2 regions of the Streptomyces yangpuensis genome follow, and region 1 is predicted to be linked to the other one. Evidence: riboswitches for the same ligand, from Rfam matches in the RefSeq annotation. Region 1 holds a riboswitch; the other holds the start of a gene.
What was found. Region 1 has a riboswitch for glycine ahead of gcvP (aminomethyl-transferring glycine dehydrogenase). Riboswitches for the same ligand answer to the same signal wherever they lie in the genome.
Positions count from the first base shown of each region.

Region 2: another riboswitch for glycine. It lies ahead of gcvT (glycine cleavage system aminomethyltransferase GcvT); the one in region 1 lies ahead of gcvP (aminomethyl-transferring glycine dehydrogenase).

Region 1 is NZ_CP102514.1:1,252,830-1,261,420, reverse strand. It holds gene NRK68_RS05830 (small basic family protein) at 1-61, shown strand, start outside; gene NRK68_RS05825 (DUF881 domain-containing protein) at 61-915, shown strand; gene NRK68_RS36730 (FHA domain-containing protein) at 1,391-1,933, shown strand; gene ftsR (transcriptional regulator FtsR) at 1,977-2,747, shown strand; gene NRK68_RS05810 (bifunctional nuclease family protein) at 2,811-3,284, shown strand; partial or broken gene NRK68_RS05805 (MerR family transcriptional regulator) at 3,613-4,104, shown strand; gene NRK68_RS05800 (DNA polymerase IV) at 4,157-5,626, shown strand; gene NRK68_RS05795 (PRC-barrel domain-containing protein) at 5,643-6,029, opposite strand; glycine riboswitch at 6,121-6,219, shown strand; gene gcvP (aminomethyl-transferring glycine dehydrogenase) at 6,413-8,591, shown strand, end outside.
Region 2 is NZ_CP102514.1:5,200,353-5,208,943, forward strand. It holds gene gcvT (glycine cleavage system aminomethyltransferase GcvT) at 90-1,205, opposite strand; glycine riboswitch at 1,377-1,480, opposite strand; gene NRK68_RS23975 (AAA family ATPase) at 1,686-2,342, shown strand; gene NRK68_RS23980 (enhanced serine sensitivity protein SseB) at 2,455-3,189, shown strand; gene NRK68_RS23985 (enhanced serine sensitivity protein SseB C-terminal domain-containing protein) at 3,284-4,024, shown strand; gene NRK68_RS23990 (ABC transporter permease) at 4,489-5,484, shown strand; gene NRK68_RS23995 (ABC transporter substrate-binding protein) at 5,559-7,337, shown strand; gene NRK68_RS24000 (ABC transporter permease) at 7,470-8,468, shown strand; gene NRK68_RS24005 (ABC transporter ATP-binding protein) at 8,465-8,591, shown strand, end outside.

The DNA.
Region 1 (8,591 bases):
CCTCGGCATCCGCATCTTCTCCAACGCCGCGGCCATCCGCCGCCACGTTTTCCGGGCGTGATGGCGATGAGCGGCGCGAACGACACCCCGGCCGAGGAACCGAACGTCCCGGAACGGCCTCTTGAAGAGGGACAGGCAGAGGGAAAGACAGCGGGAAAGGCAGAAGGAAGGGTCCAGGCGGAGCCGGTCACCGAGGAGACCGGCCGGCAGCGGCTCGCCGCCGGTCTGTGGCCGCCGAGGGTCAGCCGGGCCCAACTGATCGTGGCGCTGCTGCTGTTCGTCCTGGGCCTGGGCCTGGCGATCCAGGTGCGCTCGAACAGCGACTCCAGCGCGCTGCGCGGGGCACGCCAGGAGGACCTCGTACGGATCCTCGACGAGCTCGACGGGCGGACCAAACGGCTGGAGGACGAGAAACAGCGGCTGGAGGACCAGCGCCGGGAGCTGGAGAGCAGCTCCAACCAGGCCGAGGAGGCCCGCAGGCAGACCGTGGAGAAGGAGCGTCAACTGGGCATCCTCGCCGGTACGGTGGCAGCACAGGGACCGGGCATCACGCTCAAGATCACCGATCCCACCGGCCAGGTGCAGTCCGATCAGCTGCTGGACACGCTCCAGGAGCTGCGGGCCGCCGGGGCCGAGGCGATCCAGATCAACGGGGTGCGCATCGTGGCAGGCTCGTACTTCTCCGACGAGAACGGCGGGGTTGGGATCGACGGCAAGAAGATCACACAACCCTACGAGTTCAAGGTGATCGGCAAGCCGCAGGATCTGGAGCCCGCGCTGAACATCCCGGGCGGTGTCGTCCAGACGCTGGAGAAGGAGCAGGCCACGGTGGCCGTCACACGGTCGGCGAAGATCGTTGTGGATGCCTTGCGGGCTGCGAAGCAGCCTGACTACGCTCGGTCGTCATCGGGATGAAGCGGAGTGGAGGGTGGAGCGGCTCACGCGGGCTGAAGCCTGCGGGGGGTCGCCGCACCGAAGTTGCGGTGCGTGGTGGAAACTGTCTGATGGTTACGGACGTTGAGAGAATGTCCGGGTCGGCAGGTGTCTGCATTCGGAGTTCGTCCTGCCCCACGGGCGGGTCTGTTTCAGTCAAGGGGAATCGCCCGTGAAGTTGTTTGAGAAGTTGTTCGGCAAGAAGAACCGCGAGGAGAGCGGTGCGGCGCGGCACCGTGCCGGCGGCGCGGAAGGGCAGGGTGACCGCCCGCTGTTCCGTGACGAGGTCCCCGGCGCGGGTGAGCCGGGCGCGCACGGCGCGTCGTCTGTTGACCCTGCCGGTACCGGCCGCATAGGTTTCGGAGATCCATCAACCTCAAGTGCGGGTGGAGGGTTTGCCCCCGACCCGTATGCCACCAATGCCTCCGCGGGGCAGCCGCGGCGCGAGGAGCCGTCCATGTCGGCCGAGCAGGTTTGCAGCAGGTGCGGACACCGCAGCGATGCGGCCAGCCGATTCTGCTCCAACTGCGGAGCGCCGCTGCGGGCGGGTCTGACGCCGGAGCGTGCCTCGGAGACCACGTCCACCATCTCGATCTCGGGCCTGGAGGCCTACGAGGCCGAGGTGACGGGCCAGACGCACGTGTCGTCCTCGCTGTCCCCCGAGGCCCAGGCCGCGGTGGAGGCACTGCCGCCCGGTTCCGCCCTGCTCATCGTGCGGCGCGGACCCAACTCCGGCAGCCGCTTCCTGCTGGACGGCGAACTGACCACAGCCGGCCGGCACCCGCAGAGCGACATCTTCCTGGACGACGTCACCGTCTCCCGGCGCCATGTCGAGTTCCGCAGGAGCCAGGACGGCGGCTTCACCGTCGCCGATGTCGGCAGCCTCAACGGCACGTACGTCAACCGTGAACCGATCGACTCCGTCCCCCTGCACAACGGCGACGAGGTGCAGATCGGCAAGTACCGGATGGTCTTCTACGCGAGCCTGCGGGGCGTCTGACCCTCCCCCGGACCCGGTCCGGGGGGACCCGAGGGAAGGTCCCATGCTGCGCAATCCGACGGGCGGCGCCGGGAACGGCACCGCCGGCTCGGCCGGGCGGCTGGTGAGCATCGGCACGGTGCTCACCACGCTGCGTGACGAGTTCCCCGAAGTCACGATCTCGAAGATCCGTTTCCTGGAGGCGGAGGGGCTGGTCGAGCCCCGGCGCACACCTTCCGGGTACCGCAAGTTCAGCACGGAGGACGTGGAGCGCCTCGCCCGCATCCTGCGCCTCCAGCGTGATCACTACCTGCCGCTGAAGGTCATCCGTGAGCAGCTCGACGCGCTCGCACGCGGGGAGCAGATCCGCATCCCGGCGCCCACGGCGCACGGCGATGCCGCGGATCGGTCCGATCCGGCCGGCGCTGCCGCCGTCTACGGCGATCCGGTGCAGGAGCGGCCCCCCGCGGCCCGGGTGGGGCGCGCCGAGCTCCTCGCGGCCGTCGGTGTGGACGAGGAACAGCTGGTCGAGTGGGAGTCGTACGGGCTCCTCGCCGAGGTGCCGGGCGGCGGGTTCGACGCCGACGCGGTCACCGTGGCCCGGCTCGTGGCCGACCTGGGGCGGTTCGGTCTGGAGCCGCGGCACCTGCGCGCCATGAAGGCCGCCGCCGACCGCGAGGCGGGCCTGGTGGAGCAGGTCGTGGCACCGCTGCGCAGGCACCGCAACCCGCAGACGAGGGCCCACGCCGAAGCCACCATGAAGGAACTCGCGGGGCTCTCCGTCCGGCTGCACGAGGCCTTGGTGCAGACGGCTCTCGGCGTCCGGTTGCGCTGACCGCGCCGGTCGAGGTGGAGCCCCGACTACCCAAACCTGCCGAGCAGGTCCTAGGGTTGCTGTGTGAACGAGCTCGACGTTGTGGGTGTCCGGGTGGAAATGCCCTCCAACCAACCGATCGTGCTCCTGCGTGAAGTGGGAGGCGACCGGTACCTCCCCATCTGGATCGGTCCGGGGGAGGCGACGGCCATTGCCTTCGCCCAGCAGGGGATGGCCCCTGCCCGGCCGCTGACGCACGACCTGTTCAAGGACGTGCTGGAGGCGGTCGGAGAGGAGCTCACCGAGGTCCGGATCACGGATCTGCGGGAGGGCGTCTTCTACGCGGAGCTCGTCTTCGCCAGCGGGGTCGAGGTGAGTGCGCGGCCTTCCGACGCCATAGCCCTCGCCCTGCGGACGGGGACGCCGATCTACGGCAGTGACGGGGTCCTGGACGACGCGGGAATCGCCATCCCGGACGAGCAGGAGGACGAGGTCGAGAAGTTCCGCGAGTTCCTCGACCAGATCTCACCCGAGGACTTCGGTACCGGCCCGCAGTGAGGCGCCCATCCCGTCGTTCACGGTGGCGCTCCGGCCCATTCGAGTAGCCTTTCCCCGGATATGGACACGGGAAACCACTCTCAGGGTGATTATCACTCGGCGTGCCGAGTGTGGCGATCGTTGACGCACCCCTGGTGACTGCCTACCTTCGAGGTGGGCAGGTCAAGGACGGAGGGTCGGCGTGAGGATCACGGGCGACGGTACGACCGGGGGCACCCCCGTACGGAGTGACGCTGGGCCGTACCCGCTGCACGGTGGTGCGGTAGGATCCGCGCGCCGTCAGCCGGAGTCGACGCCGGTCGGACCGGTGGGCGACGACCCGGCGCCCGGGCAGATCGGCTACCGCGGACCGACGGCCTGTGCCGCGGCCGGCATCACCTACCGACAGCTCGACTACTGGGCGCGCACCGGGCTGGTGGAGCCCAGCGTGCGGGCCGCGTACGGGTCGGGGACCCAGCGCCTCTACAGCTTCCGTGACGTCGTCGTCCTCAAGATCGTCAAGCGGTTCCTGGACACCGGTGTGGCCCTGCAGAACATCCGCACGGCCGTGCAGCACCTGCACGATCGCGAGCTTTCGGACCTCGAGCGGATGACGCTGATGAGCGACGGCGCCACCGTGTACGAGTGCACCTCGACCGATCAGGTCGTCAGCCTGCTCCAGGGCGGGCAGGGCGTCTTCGGCATCGCCGTGGGCGTGGTGTGGCGCGACGTGCAGAGCGCGCTGTCGCAGCTGCACGGCGAGCGGGTGGACACCGGCGAGACCCTGGTCGGGCACAACCCGACGGACGAGCTGGCCGCCCGTCGCAACCGCGCCGTCTGAGCGGGCGGACCGGGCCACGGGATTGTCAGCGGCGTAGGGCAGCATCGGTGCTGTGAGAGCCGCTCCGACCATCCTGCATCTGGACATGGACGCCTTCTACGCCTCCGTGGAGCAGGCGTCCAAGCCGAGCCTGCGCGGCAAGGCCGTCATCGTCGGCGGGCTCGGGCCGCGCGGGGTCGTCGCCACGGCCTCGTACGAGGCCAGGCGGTTCGGGGTGCACTCGGCGATGCCGACGGCGCAGGCCAGGCGGCTCTGCCCGAACGGGGCCTATCTGATCCCGCGTTTCACCCTCTACCGGCAGGTCAGCGATGTGGTGATGGCCATGCTGCGGGAGCTGTCGCCGCTGGTGGAGCCGCTCAGCCTGGACGAGGCCTTCGTGGACCTGGAGGCGGGCGGGGTCGCCTTCGACTCGGACTCCGCGCGGGCGACGGGCGAGCGGCTGCGGGCCGACATCAGGGCCGCCACGGGGCTCAGCGGGTCCGTGGGGCTGGCCGGGTCGAAGATGCTGGCCAAGGTGGCCTCCGAGGAGGCCAAGCCCGCCGGGCTGCTGCTGATCGAGCCGGGGACGGAGCGCGAGCTGCTCGCGCCGATGTCCGTACGGACCCTGCCCGGGGTGGGGCCGGCCACGGGGGAGCACCTGCGCCGCGCCGGGATCACCACGGTGGGGGAGCTGGTGGAGGCCGGGGAGGACGAGCTGGTCCGGATGCTCGGGCGCGCCCACGGGGCGGGGCTGTACCGGATGGCGCTGGGGCTGGACGACCGGGCGGTGGTCGCGGAGCGGGACGCGAAGTCGGTGTCGGTCGAGGACACCTTCGATGTGGACCTGCACGACCGGGTGCGGATCCGGGGCGAGGTGCAGCGGCTCGCCGACCGGTGCGTGACGCGGCTGCGGGGCTCCGGGCACTCGGGGCGCACGATCGTGCTCAAGGTGCGGCGCTACGACTTCTCCACACTGACGCGGTCCGAGACATTGCGCGGGCCCACGGACGATCCGGCGGTGGTGCGGGAGGCGGCGGCGCGGCTGCTGGAGGCGGTGGACACCACGGGCGGGGTGCGACTGCTGGGAGTGGGGGTGACGGGGCTCGCGGACTACACGCAGGAGGACCTCTTCGCGCAGTCCCTCGCCGCCGGACCGGAAGCGCCCGACGCGGCGGACGCGGCGGACGGTACGGGAGGTGCCGGCGGTACGGGAGGTGCCGGTGGTGCCGACAGTACGGGAGCTGCGGCCGGGAGAGCAGGGCCGGAGGCGGCGGACGGGGCCGCCGGGGCTCCTGAGGCGCCGGAGCCGCCCGGGGTGCCCCAGGGGGCCCCTGAGCCTCCGGAGCGCCGCTGGGCGGCCGGGAGCGACGTACGGCACGTCCTGTACGGGCCGGGATGGGTGCAGGGCAGCGGGGTCGGGCGGGTGACCGTGCGGTTCGAGCAGCCCGGATCGGAGCCCGGCCGGGTGCGGACCTTCCGGGTGGACGACCCGGAACTGGAGCCGTCCGACCCGCTGCCGCTGGTGGGGGACCCGACCGGGTGAGAGCGCCCGGGCGGGCTCAGCCCTCGTCGCCCGCCAGGCGGCCGAAGTCGCGGTGGAAGTCGGACGGGAGGGTCGTGTCCAGGCCGTAGTGGTGGTAGAGCTGGAGTTCCTGCTCGGGAGAGAGGTGGCGGCCGACGCCGAAGTCGGGTGCGTCCTTGATGAGGGAGCGTTCGAAGGGCACCCGCAGGGTCTCGCCGACCATCTCGCTCGGCTCCAGCGGGACGAAGGCGTCCCGGCTGAACAGGCCGGTCCGGACGGCGGCCCATTCCGGGACACCCGTGGCATCGTCGAGGTACACCTCGTCGATGGTGCCGATCTTGGCACCGTTGCGGTCGAACGCCTTGCGGCCGATCAGGCTGCGCGGATCGATGTCGGTCTGCACGGTCCCTCCAAATGGTCGCATCTGCTCCCCAACGACTACAGAAGTGCATTTCTGCAGCGGAGGCCACTCGGGGAGCCTCTTGAACCCCGCTGGTAGTCTGGGTGACGGCTGTCGACCCTGTGCGGGAGAGTCCTCCGAGTGAGCAAGACGGAGGCGCCGAAGGAGCAAATCCTCCCCGGAATCTCTCAGGCATACGTACCGCACGGACGAGGCCACTCTGGAAAGCAGGGCGGGTACCGGGCGCAGTGCCGGTCCCCCTCCTCACCGACGGTGAAAGCCGGATCCCGCGGGAGACCCCCGTGACTCCGGTGAAACTCTCAGGTGCAGATGACAGAGGGGGAGGCCGTCCGGGTGCCCGCGCCGTGGTGCCCCTCGCAGGTCATATGACCAGGAGGCCTCCGTACATGACCGCCAACCGCATTCCGCTCTCCCAGCTGGAGCGAGGCATCCCCTTCGAACAGCGCCACATCGGCCCGGATGCCGAGGCGCAGGCGAAGATGCTCGCCCAGGTGGGCTACGGCTCCCTGGACGAACTGACCGCCGCCGCGGTACCGGATGTGATCAAGACCGCTGACGCCCTTGCCCTGCCCGAGGCGCGGACCGAGGCCGAGGTGCTCGCCGAGCTGCGTTCGCTCGCCGACCGCAACCAGGTCCTCTCCTCCATGATCGGTCTCGGCTACTACGGGACCTTCACCCCGCCGGTGATCCTCCGCAACGTGATGGAGAACCCGGCCTGGTACACGGCGTACACGCCCTACCAGCCGGAGATCTCGCAGGGCCGCCTCGAGGCCCTCCTGAACTTCCAGACCGTCGTCGCCGACCTCACCGGCCTGCCGACCTCCGGCGCCTCGCTGCTCGACGAGGGCACCGCTGCCGCCGAGGCCATGACCCTGGCCCGCCGCGTGGGCAAGGTCAAGGGCAACGTCTTCCTGGTCGACGCCGACGCCCTGCCGCAGACCGTCGCCGTCATCGAGACGCGCGCCGAGCCGATCGGCATCGAGGTCGTCGTCGCCGACCTCTCCGACGGCATCCCCGCCGAGATCGCCGAGCGTGGCGTCTACGGCGTCCTGCTCCAGTACCCCGGTGCCTCCGGTGCCGTCCGGGACATCAAGCCGGTCATCGACCAGGCCCACGAGCTCGGTGCCATCGTCACCGTCTCGGCCGACCTGCTCGCCCTGACCCTGCTGAAGTCCCCGGGCGCCCTCGGCGCGGACATCGCGGTCGGCACCACCCAGCGCTTCGGTGTCCCGATGGGCTTCGGCGGACCGCACGCCGGCTACATGGCCGTCCAGGACAAGCACGCCCGCTCGCTGCCCGGCCGCCTCGTCGGCGTCTCGGTGGACGCGGACGGCAACAAGGCCTACCGCCTGGCCCTGCAGACCCGCGAGCAGCACATCCGCCGCGAGAAGGCCACCAGCAACATCTGCACCGCGCAGGTGCTGCTCGCCGTCATGGCCGGCATGTACGCCGTCTACCACGGCCCGGACGGCCTGCGGACGATCGCCCGCCGGACCCACCGCTACGCCACGCTGCTCGCCGCGGGCCTGCAGGCCGGCGGGGTGGAGACCGTGCACGGTGCCTACTTCGACACGGTCACCGCCCGGGTTCCCGGCCGAGCGGCCGAGGTCGTCGCCGCCGCCCGCGAGGGCGGGGTCAACCTGCACCGGGTCGACGCCGACCTCGTCTCGATCAGCTGCGACGAGACCACCCTGCGCGCCGACATCGAGGCCGTCTGGGCAGCCTTCGGCGTCACCGCCGACATCGAGGCCCTCGACGAGGCCGCGGACGACACGCTGCCCGAGGGCCTGCTGCGCTCGGACGCCTACCTGACGCACCCCGTCTTCCACCAGCACCGTTCCGAGACCGCGATGCTGCGCTACCTGCGCAAGCTCTCGGACAAGGACTACGCGCTGGACCGCGGCATGATCCCGCTGGGCTCCTGCACGATGAAGCTCAACGCGACCACCGAGATGGAGCCGGTGACCTGGCCCGAGTTCGGCCAGCTGCACCCCTTCGCCCCGGTGGAACAGGCCGAGGGTTACCTCACGCTCATCACCGAGCTGGAGGAACGTCTCTGCGAGGTCACCGGCTACGACAAGGTCTCCATCCAGCCGAACGCCGGCTCCCAGGGTGAGCTCGCCGGCCTGCTGGCCGTGCGCGCCTACCACCGCGCCAACGGCGACGAGCAGCGCACCATCTGCCTCATCCCGTCCTCCGCGCACGGCACCAACGCCGCCAGCGCCGTGATGGCCGGCATGAAGGTCGTCGTCGTCAAGACCGCCGACGACGGCGAGGTGGACGCGGACGACCTGCGCGCCAAGATCGAGCAGCACCGCGACGAGCTCGCCGTGCTGATGATCACCTACCCGTCCACGCACGGTGTGTTCGAGGAGCACGTCGCCGACATCTGCGCCCAGGTGCACGACGCCGGCGGCCAGGTCTACGTCGACGGTGCCAACCTCAACGCCCTGGTGGGCCTGGCCAAGCCGGGTCACTTCGGCGGCGACGTCTCGCACCTGAACCTGCACAAGACCTTCTGCATCCCGCACGGCGGCGGCGGCCCGGGCGTCGGCCCGGTCGGCG
Region 2 (8,591 bases), 3.9 Mb from region 1:
GGATGCGGGGGAGTGGATACGAACTGCGGTCTTGGGTACTGAGACGGCGCCGTGCGGGTACCCGTACGGCGGACGTCGTGCGCGGAGGGTTACTTCTGCCGCTTGTAGAACGGCAGCGCCACGACCTCGTACGGCTCATGCGTACCGCGAATGTCGACGCCGACGCCGGAGGTGCCGGGCGCGGCGTGCTCCGCGTCCACGTACGCCATCGCGATCGGCTTGCCCAGCGTCGGGGACGGGGCACCCGAGGTGACCTCGCCGACGACCTCGCCGCCGAAGGTGACGGCGAAACCGGCACGCGGGACGCGGCGGCCCTCGGCGATCAGGCCGACCAGCTTGCGCGGCGCCTTGGTCGCGGCCTGCTCGGCGGCGGCCTCCAGGGCGGCGCGGCCCACGAAGTCGCCCTCCTTCTCGAACTTCACGACCCGGCCCAGACCCGCGTCGAACGGGGTCAGGGAGGTGGTCAGCTCGTGCCCGTACAGCGGCATGCCCGCTTCCAGGCGCAGGGTGTCGCGGCAGGACAGGCCGGCCGGGACCAGGCCGACGCCCTCGCCCGCCTTGGTGAGCGCCTGCCACAGCTCCACGGCGTGCTCGGGGGCGACGAACAGCTCGAAGCCGTCCTCGCCGGTGTAGCCCGTACGCGCGATCAGCGCGGGCACGCCCGCGACGGTGCCCGGCAGGCCGGCGTAGTACTTCAGGCCGTCGAGGTCGGCGTCGGTGAGCGAGGCCAGGATGCCGGGGGACTCCGGGCCCTGCACCGCGATCAGCGCGTAGGCGTCGCGGTCGTCGCGGACCTCGGTGTCGAAGCCGGCGGCACGCTCGGTCAGGGCGTCGAGGACGACCTGGGCGTTGGAGGCGTTGGCGACGACCATGTACTCGGTCTCGCCGAGGCGGTAGACGATCAGGTCGTCGAGGATCCCGCCGTCCTCCTGGCAGATGTGCGTGTAGCGGGCGCGGCCGACGCCGACGGTGGAGATGTTGCCGACCAGCGCGTAGTCCAGGGCCTTGACGGCCTCCGGGCCGGTCAGCGTGATCTCGCCCATGTGGGACAGGTCGAAGAGACCGGCCTTCGTGCGGACGGCGTTGTGCTCGTCGCGCTCGCTGGCGTATCGCAGCGGCATGTCCCAGCCCGCGAAGTCGGTCATGGTCGCACCGAGCGAGCGGTGCAGCGCATCGAGGGCGGTCAGACGGGGGGCAGTGCTCATGGGTGTGGCTCCCGGGTCCCAGGGCATCGACATGACATGACGAGGACGTTCCTCCCCATCTGTCATCGGAACCTGAGAGGTTCGCCGAGAGTTCCGCCGATCGTCCGATCGCCGGTCACCCCGACTTGCACCTTGGGTGGAGCTGCCGCGCAGCTCGCTTTTCAGATCTGCCTCATCCACGCGGTACGGGGCCTGAGAGATTCAAGGGAGGTTCTTGCTCCTTCGGCGCCCGCGCACGGCCTTGCGGCGTGCCGGGACTCTCCCGCGCGGATTCAAGCGGCCGGTATGCAGTTGGTCCAGATGGCGCACATCATTGCACGGCATGTCCGTGATCGGGGGTCGGGGTCCGAAAGTTCGTATGCCCATCCGAGCGGGCGGAGCGGAACCGGACATGCCGATTACCGTCTCTTTACACTCAGTGGGGAAGGGTCCCGGTGACCCGATTCGGGGGAGGCGAACACTGTGCGGAGATTCGGACCGGTGACGACGACGGGAACCGTGGACGCGGTGCCGGTGCAGCGGCGCGGCGCGCGTGAGCGCGGGAGGACGGCGGACGGCCTCGGCCTCGTGCGCGACCTGCGCGGCCCGGCGCTGCGCGGACCCCGGCGGCTCGGTTTCGCCGAGGGCGACATCGTCGTCGTCTCCGGGCTGCCCGGCGGCGGCAAGAGCACGCTGATCAAGCGGGCCGCGCCGGAGGGCGGGGCCGTCGACTCCCAGGACACCCGCGAGCGCTGGGAGCGCCGGATGCCCGCCGGGCTGCCGTACGCGGTCTACCGCCCGCTGGTGCGCGCCGCCCACTACTGGGGGCTGTACCGGATCCTGCGCTCCGGCGCCTCCGTGGTCGTCCACGACTGCGGCACCCAGAGCTGGGTGCGCGGCCTGCTCGCCGCGGCCGCCCGCCGCCGGGGCCGGGCGCTGCACCTCGTCCTCCTGGACAGCAGCCCCGAGGAGGCCCTGTCCGGGCAGGCGGCGCGGGGCCGCGGGGTGTCCGCCTACGCCTTCGCCCGCCACCGCGGCGCCGTCGGCCGCCTGCTGCGCGACGCCGAGGCGGGCCGCCCGCCCGCCGGCTGCGCCTCGGCGACCCTGCTGGACCGCCGCTCGGCCGCCGCCGTGACGGGAATCGGCTTCCCCGACTGACCGCGGCCGGAGCCCCGGCGGCGGCGCCCGCCCCGGGGCCGGTACCCTGCGGGGCGACACGCGCGGGAGCGCGTGTGCGGACCAGACGGCGGACCAGACAGGGGCAGGGCGGATGCAGGGCAGCGGCTGGCCGGGGAATGAGCTGGAGCAGGTGCTCGGGGCGGCGCTCGGGCAGCCGGACGCCGGCGGCCGGATCCTGGAGGTGCTCGGGCGCAGCCAGGTGTGGATCCCGCTGCCGGGCGGCGGCGGCCCGGACGCGGCCGGCCTGGACCTGCCCACCATGGACATCGGCGGGGCGGCGTACGTGCCCGTCTACAGCTCCGAGGCCCAGTTCCTCGCCTGTGCCGGGCCCGGCATGGACTTCGCGGTGGCACCGGCGGTCGAGTTCGCCCGGGGGCTGCCCCCGCAGCTCGGCATCGCGGTCAATCCGGAGGGCGCCGTCGGCGTCCCGCTGCCGCCGCCGGCCGTCGCGGAGCTCTGCCGCGCCGGGCGCAGCGCGCTCGACGGTCCCGCCACCGGCGGCCGCGTACGGCTTTTCGAGCCCGACTGGCAGGACGACCCGGTGGACTTCCTGGCCGTCGCCGGCGAGGAGTTCCGCGCCACCGGCGTCGTTGCCGCGGCCCACCGATGCCTCGCCAGTGTCGAGGGTGGGGACCCGGAACTGTTCATCGGTGTCCGACTGGTGGGATGGGAACCGCAGATGCGAGAGGCCCCGATGGAGGCGCTCGGAAGGGCCCTGGCCCGTGTTCCGGCGCCCTGGCCCGTGCAGTTGATCCTCCTCGACGCGGCCCAGGACCCGGTCACGGACTGGATTCGTGAGCGCGTACGCCCCTTCTACCTCGCGTAGGGCCGCTTAAGCTGGTTACATCTCCCGGCCGCACGCATGAGCGCCGGCGGGTGAGGCACGCGTGGAGCGACGGGCGGACGAAGAGGGGTACCGGGTGAGTGCGTCAGGCACGGCCGCGGCCGGGCAGGTCGAGCACATGATGCGCCAGGTGACCCCCGGGCGCTACGAGAGCTACGAGTCACTGCTGCACGCCCTGTCCGAGGGGCGGCTGTGGATGCTGCTGTGGCAGGGGCAGCCGGGGTCCCCGGACGCCCAGTACGGCGGCATGGAGGTCGATGGTCTGGGCTACGCGCCCTGCGTCACCTCCCCCCAGGAGCTGGCCGCGAGCGGCTGGCACCGGGGCTACGAGGTGGTCACCGGGCGGGACATCGCCCGCGCCCTCTACCCGGACCGCTGGGGCCTGTGGCTCAACCCGCACGCCCAGGGCGGCGGTCTCGGCGTCCCGTGGGCGGACCTGCGCCGGATCGCGACCGGCCTGGACCGGATGCCGGCCGGTCCGCTGCGGCTGTCCGAGCCCAGCATCGAGCTGCCCCAGTTCTACGGGCTGCTGACCCAGCACGCGCACCGCACCCCGGCCGTACGGTCGCTGCGCCGCGCCTGGGTGCAGCCGGCGCTGGGGTCCCCGTACCTCGCGGTCGGGCTGGACCTGTACGACGCCTCCGCGCCCGCGCTGGAATCCGTACGGGAGATGATGCGCCAGTCCGTCGGGGCGGTCCCCGAGGGCGTCCCGGTGTGCACCGTGGCGCTGGCGGACGAGCACGATCCCGTGGCGATGTGGCTGCGGGCGCAGACCCGCCCCTTCTACGACCGCGAGGGCCAGGCGCCGGCCTACTGAACCGGCCCGCCGGAGTGCTCCGCGGACCTGCGGGGACCTCCGGCATCACATTTCGCATAGTGAGACATCCATCTCGAAGGCCGCACCGGACCCACCGGTGCGGCCTTCGGCATATCCGCCGAATCCGCCCAAGATCCGCGTTCGAAAGGGCAGTTGGGCCGGATGTCCGTTCCGCGCCGAACATGCGGTGTTTCACCGCTCAACAGGTCTGGCGGTTCGGATAACGGAAGGTGTAGGCGCAGATCACGGTTGCGCATCACATCCCCGGGGGGTCTGGCGGGCGATTGAGAGGGCGTTGAAGACTCCCCCCACCGAAGGCCGGTCCATCTCGCAAGCACCAGCTCTTCACGTGCACTTCCGGCACATTTCTCGCCAATCGCACCACCAGCGACGCCGATTGAACCAAGCCGCCACAGCGGCGGGCATGGGCCGGCCACCGTCGGCCGAGAGGGGTCCCCACCACGATGACGGCACCACTGCACGACACCAGCGCGGCCGAGCCCGCAGCCGTGGCCGCCCCCGACGTTCCGCAGAAGGCGATCGAGGGGCGCTCGCCGTGGCAGATCGCCTGGCTGCGCCTCAAGCGCGACAAGGTCGCCCTGGCCGGCGGTGTCATCGTGCTCCTGCTGATCGTCGTCGCGATCTTCGCGCCGCTGATCGTCAAGGCCTTCGGACACCCGCCGGAGGAGCTGCACGAGGACATGCTCGACCCGCTGCTGGGCCTCCCGCTCGGCGACTGGGGCGGTATGAGCGGCGAGTTCCTGCTCGGCGTCGAGCCGGTCAACGGCCGCGACGTCTTCAGCCGGATCGTCTACGGCGCCCGGATCTCGCTGCTGGTGGCCTTCCTGTCCGCCTTCGTGGCGGTCTCGCTGGGCACCTTCTTCGGCATCGTCGCCGGCTACTTCGGCGGCTGGGTCGACGCGGCCATCAGCCGGGTCATGGACCTGCTGCTGGCCTTCCCGCAGCTGCTCTTCATCATCGCGCTGATCTCCGTCATCCCGAACAAGCTCTGGGGCTTCGAGGGTTCGGGCCTGCGCATCGCCGTCCTGGTGATGGTGATCGGCTTCTTCGGCTGGCCGTACATCGGCCGGATCGTCCGGGGCCAGACCCTCTCGCTGCGCGAGCGCGAGTACGTCGAGGCCGCGCGCAGCCTCGGCGCGGGACGCTTCTACATCCTCTTCCGCGAACTGCTCCCGAACCTGGTGGCGCCCATCACCGTCTACGCGACGCTGATGATCCCCACCAACGTGCTGACCGAGGCGGCGCTGAGCTTCCTCGGAGTCGGCGTCAAGCCGCCCACGCCGTCGTGGGGGGAGACCCTCGCCACGGCCGTGCGGACCTACGAGGACGATCCGCTCTTCATGATCTTCCCCGGCGTAGCGATCTTCATCACCGTGCTGGCCTTCAACCTCTTCGGCGACGGCGTCCGCGACGCCCTCGACCCGAAGGGCTCCCGCTAGCAACCGCAGGGCAAACCAGGAACCGGCCTCGTGCCGTACGTACACCGGAACTACAACGGAGGGTTGCGAGCATCGTGACTACCCATCGCACGTCGAAGCGCAGACTTGCCGCCGGCACGGCCGTCGTGCTCGCGGCCATGCTCACCGCGACCGCCTGTGGCGGGGGCGAGAAGAAGGACGACAAGAGCGCCGCCTCCGGCGGCGGCTTCAACGCGGGCATCGAGAAGGTCGCCAACCCGTCGGACAAGAAGGGCGGCGAGCTGAAGTTCGTCGGTACCCAGGACGCCGACTCGTGGGACCCGCAGCGCGGCTACTACGGCTTCATGTGGGACTTCTCCCGCTACTACACGCGCCAGCTGATCAGCTTCAAGCCCGGCCCCGGCAAGGAGAGCACCGAGCTCGTCCCGGACCTCGCCACCGCCAAGGCCGAGATCAGCGACGGCGGCAAGACCTACAAGTACACCCTCAAGGACAACGTGACCTGGGAGGACGGCTCGCCCGTCACCGCCCAGGACATCAAGTACGGCATCGAGCGCACCTGGGCTCAGGACGTCATCTCCGGCGGCCCGGTCTACCTCCAGCAGGTCCTCGACCCGAAGACCGAGTACCCGGGCCCGTACAAGGACACCGCTCCGGACAAGCTCGGCCTGAAGGCGATCGAGACCCCGGACGCGAAGACCATCATCTTCAAGCTCCCGACGCCCAACGGTGACTTCGAGCAGATGCTGGCGATGCCGGCGGCGAGCCCGGTCAAGCAGGACAAGGACACGGCCGCCAAGTACGGCCTCAAGCCCTTCTCCAACGGCCCGTACAAGATCGACTCGTACGAGCCGAACAAGAGCATGAAGCTCTCGCGCAACGAGAACTACAAGCCCGAGTCGGACACCATCCGCAAGGCGCTCCCGGACACCATCTCGGTCACGTTCATGGCGAACGCGGACGACATGGACAAGCGCCTGATGAACGGCGAGTTCGACCTCGACATCAACGCGACCGGCATCGGCCAGGCGGCCCGCGCCACCGCGCTGAAGGACCACAAGGGCAACCTCGACAACGGCCAGACCGGCTTCATCCGGTACGCGGTCATGCCGCAGACCGTCGCGCCGTTCGACAACATCGAGTGCCGCAAGGCCGTCATCTACGCCGCCGACAAGAAGTCGCTGCAGACCGCCCGCGGCGGCCCGCAGGCCGGTGGCGACATCGCCCCCAACATGCTCCCGCTGGGCATCAAGGGCTCGGACGCCAAGTACGACCCGTACGAGGTGCTGAAGAACGACGGCAAGCCGAACCTCGAGAAGGCCAAGGAGGCCCTCAAGGCCTGCGGCAAGGAGACCGGCTTCAAGACCACCATCGCCGTCCGCAACAACAAGCCGGTCGAGGTCGCCACGGCCGTCTCCCTCCAGAACGCCCTGAAGCAGGTCGGCATCGAGGCCGACGTCGACCAGTTCGACGGCGCCCAGACCTCCGGCATCATCGGTTCGCCGAAGGTCGTCAAGGAGAAGGGCTACGGCATCATCATCATGGGCTGGGGCGCCGACTTCCCGACCGGACAGGGCTTCTCGCAGCCGCTGGTCGACGGCCGCTTCATCCTGCAGAGCGGTAACAACAACTTCTCCGAGCTGAACGACCCGGCGATCAACACCCTGTTCGACCAGGCCATCGCGGAGACCGACCCGGCCAAGGCCGGCGACATCTACAAGCAGATGAACCAGAAGGTCTCCGAGGCCGCCGTCTACCTGCCCTTCGTCTACGACAAGACGATCACCTGGCGCAGCACCCGGCTGACGAACGCCTACACCACCGACGCCTACAACGGCCGCTACGACTACGCGTCCCTCGGTGTCGTGAAGTAACGGTCCATCAGTCCAGTTCCAGTGTTCCAGTGCCACACCCGCTAGGCACGAAGGGCAGGTGATGGCCGCGGTTACGGCCTGGGGGCGCTCTCCGGAAGAGGGCGCCCCCGGGCCGCAGCCAGGCCGAGCGCAGTGCTTGCATACCTCATCCGACGGATCTTCGCCGTCCTCGTCATGCTGCTGGTCATCACCTTGGTGACCTTCGGAATCTTCTTCCTCTTCCCGAAGCTGATCGGGACGGACCCTGCCCTGTACTTCGTGGGCAAGCAGTCCGACCCCATCGCCATCGAGGGCATCCGGCAGAAGATGGGTCTCGACGACCCGATCCTCGTCCAGTTCGGCAAGTTCGTCGTCGGGCTGGTGGCGGGTCGCACGTACGCCAACGGCTCCGACGTCACGCACTGCGCCGCGCCCTGCTTCGGATACTCCTTCAAGACCGAGCAGGAGGTCTGGCCGCTGCTGCTGGACTGGTTCCCGGTCACGCTCTCCCTCGCCCTGGGCGCCGTCGTGCTCTGGGTGGCCGGCGGTGTCGCCACCGGTGTGATCTCCGCACTCAAGCGGGGCAGCGTCCTGGACCGCTCGGCCATGGGCGTCGCCCTCGCCGGAGTCTCCCTCCCCATCTACTTCACGGGCATGCTCGTCATCGCCCTCTTCTCCGACCAGCTCGGCTGGTTCGGACGACCGGAGGCGACCTTCGCCGACGATCCGGCCAAGTGGTTCAACGGCATGATCCTGCCGTGGGTCTCGCTCGCCTTCCTCTACGCGGCGATGTACGCGCGGCTCACCCGCGCGACCATGCTCGAAGTCCTGAACGAGGACTACATCCGCACCGCCCGCGCCAAGGGCCTGACGGAACCCGTCGTCATCGGCAAGCACGCCATGCGCTCGACGATGACACCGATCCTGACCGTCCTGGGCCTCGACCTCGGCGCCCTGATGGGCGGCGCGGTCCTGACCGAGTACACGTTCTCGCTGCACGGCCTGGGATACAGCGCCGTGCGCGCCATCAGCGAGCACGACCTCCCGGTCATCCTGGGCATCACCCTGATCTCCGCGTTCTTCGTCGTCGCCGCGAACCTCATCGTTGACCTCCTGTACGCGGTGATCGACCCCCGAGTGAGGCTGTCATGACCGACCCGACCAAGACCGGAGAGACCACCGCACCGACCGGAGCGCCCAACCAGCCCTACGACGGGTCGCCGGGCTCCACCGCCTTCCTCGACGTCCGCGACCTCAAGGTGCACTTCCCGACCG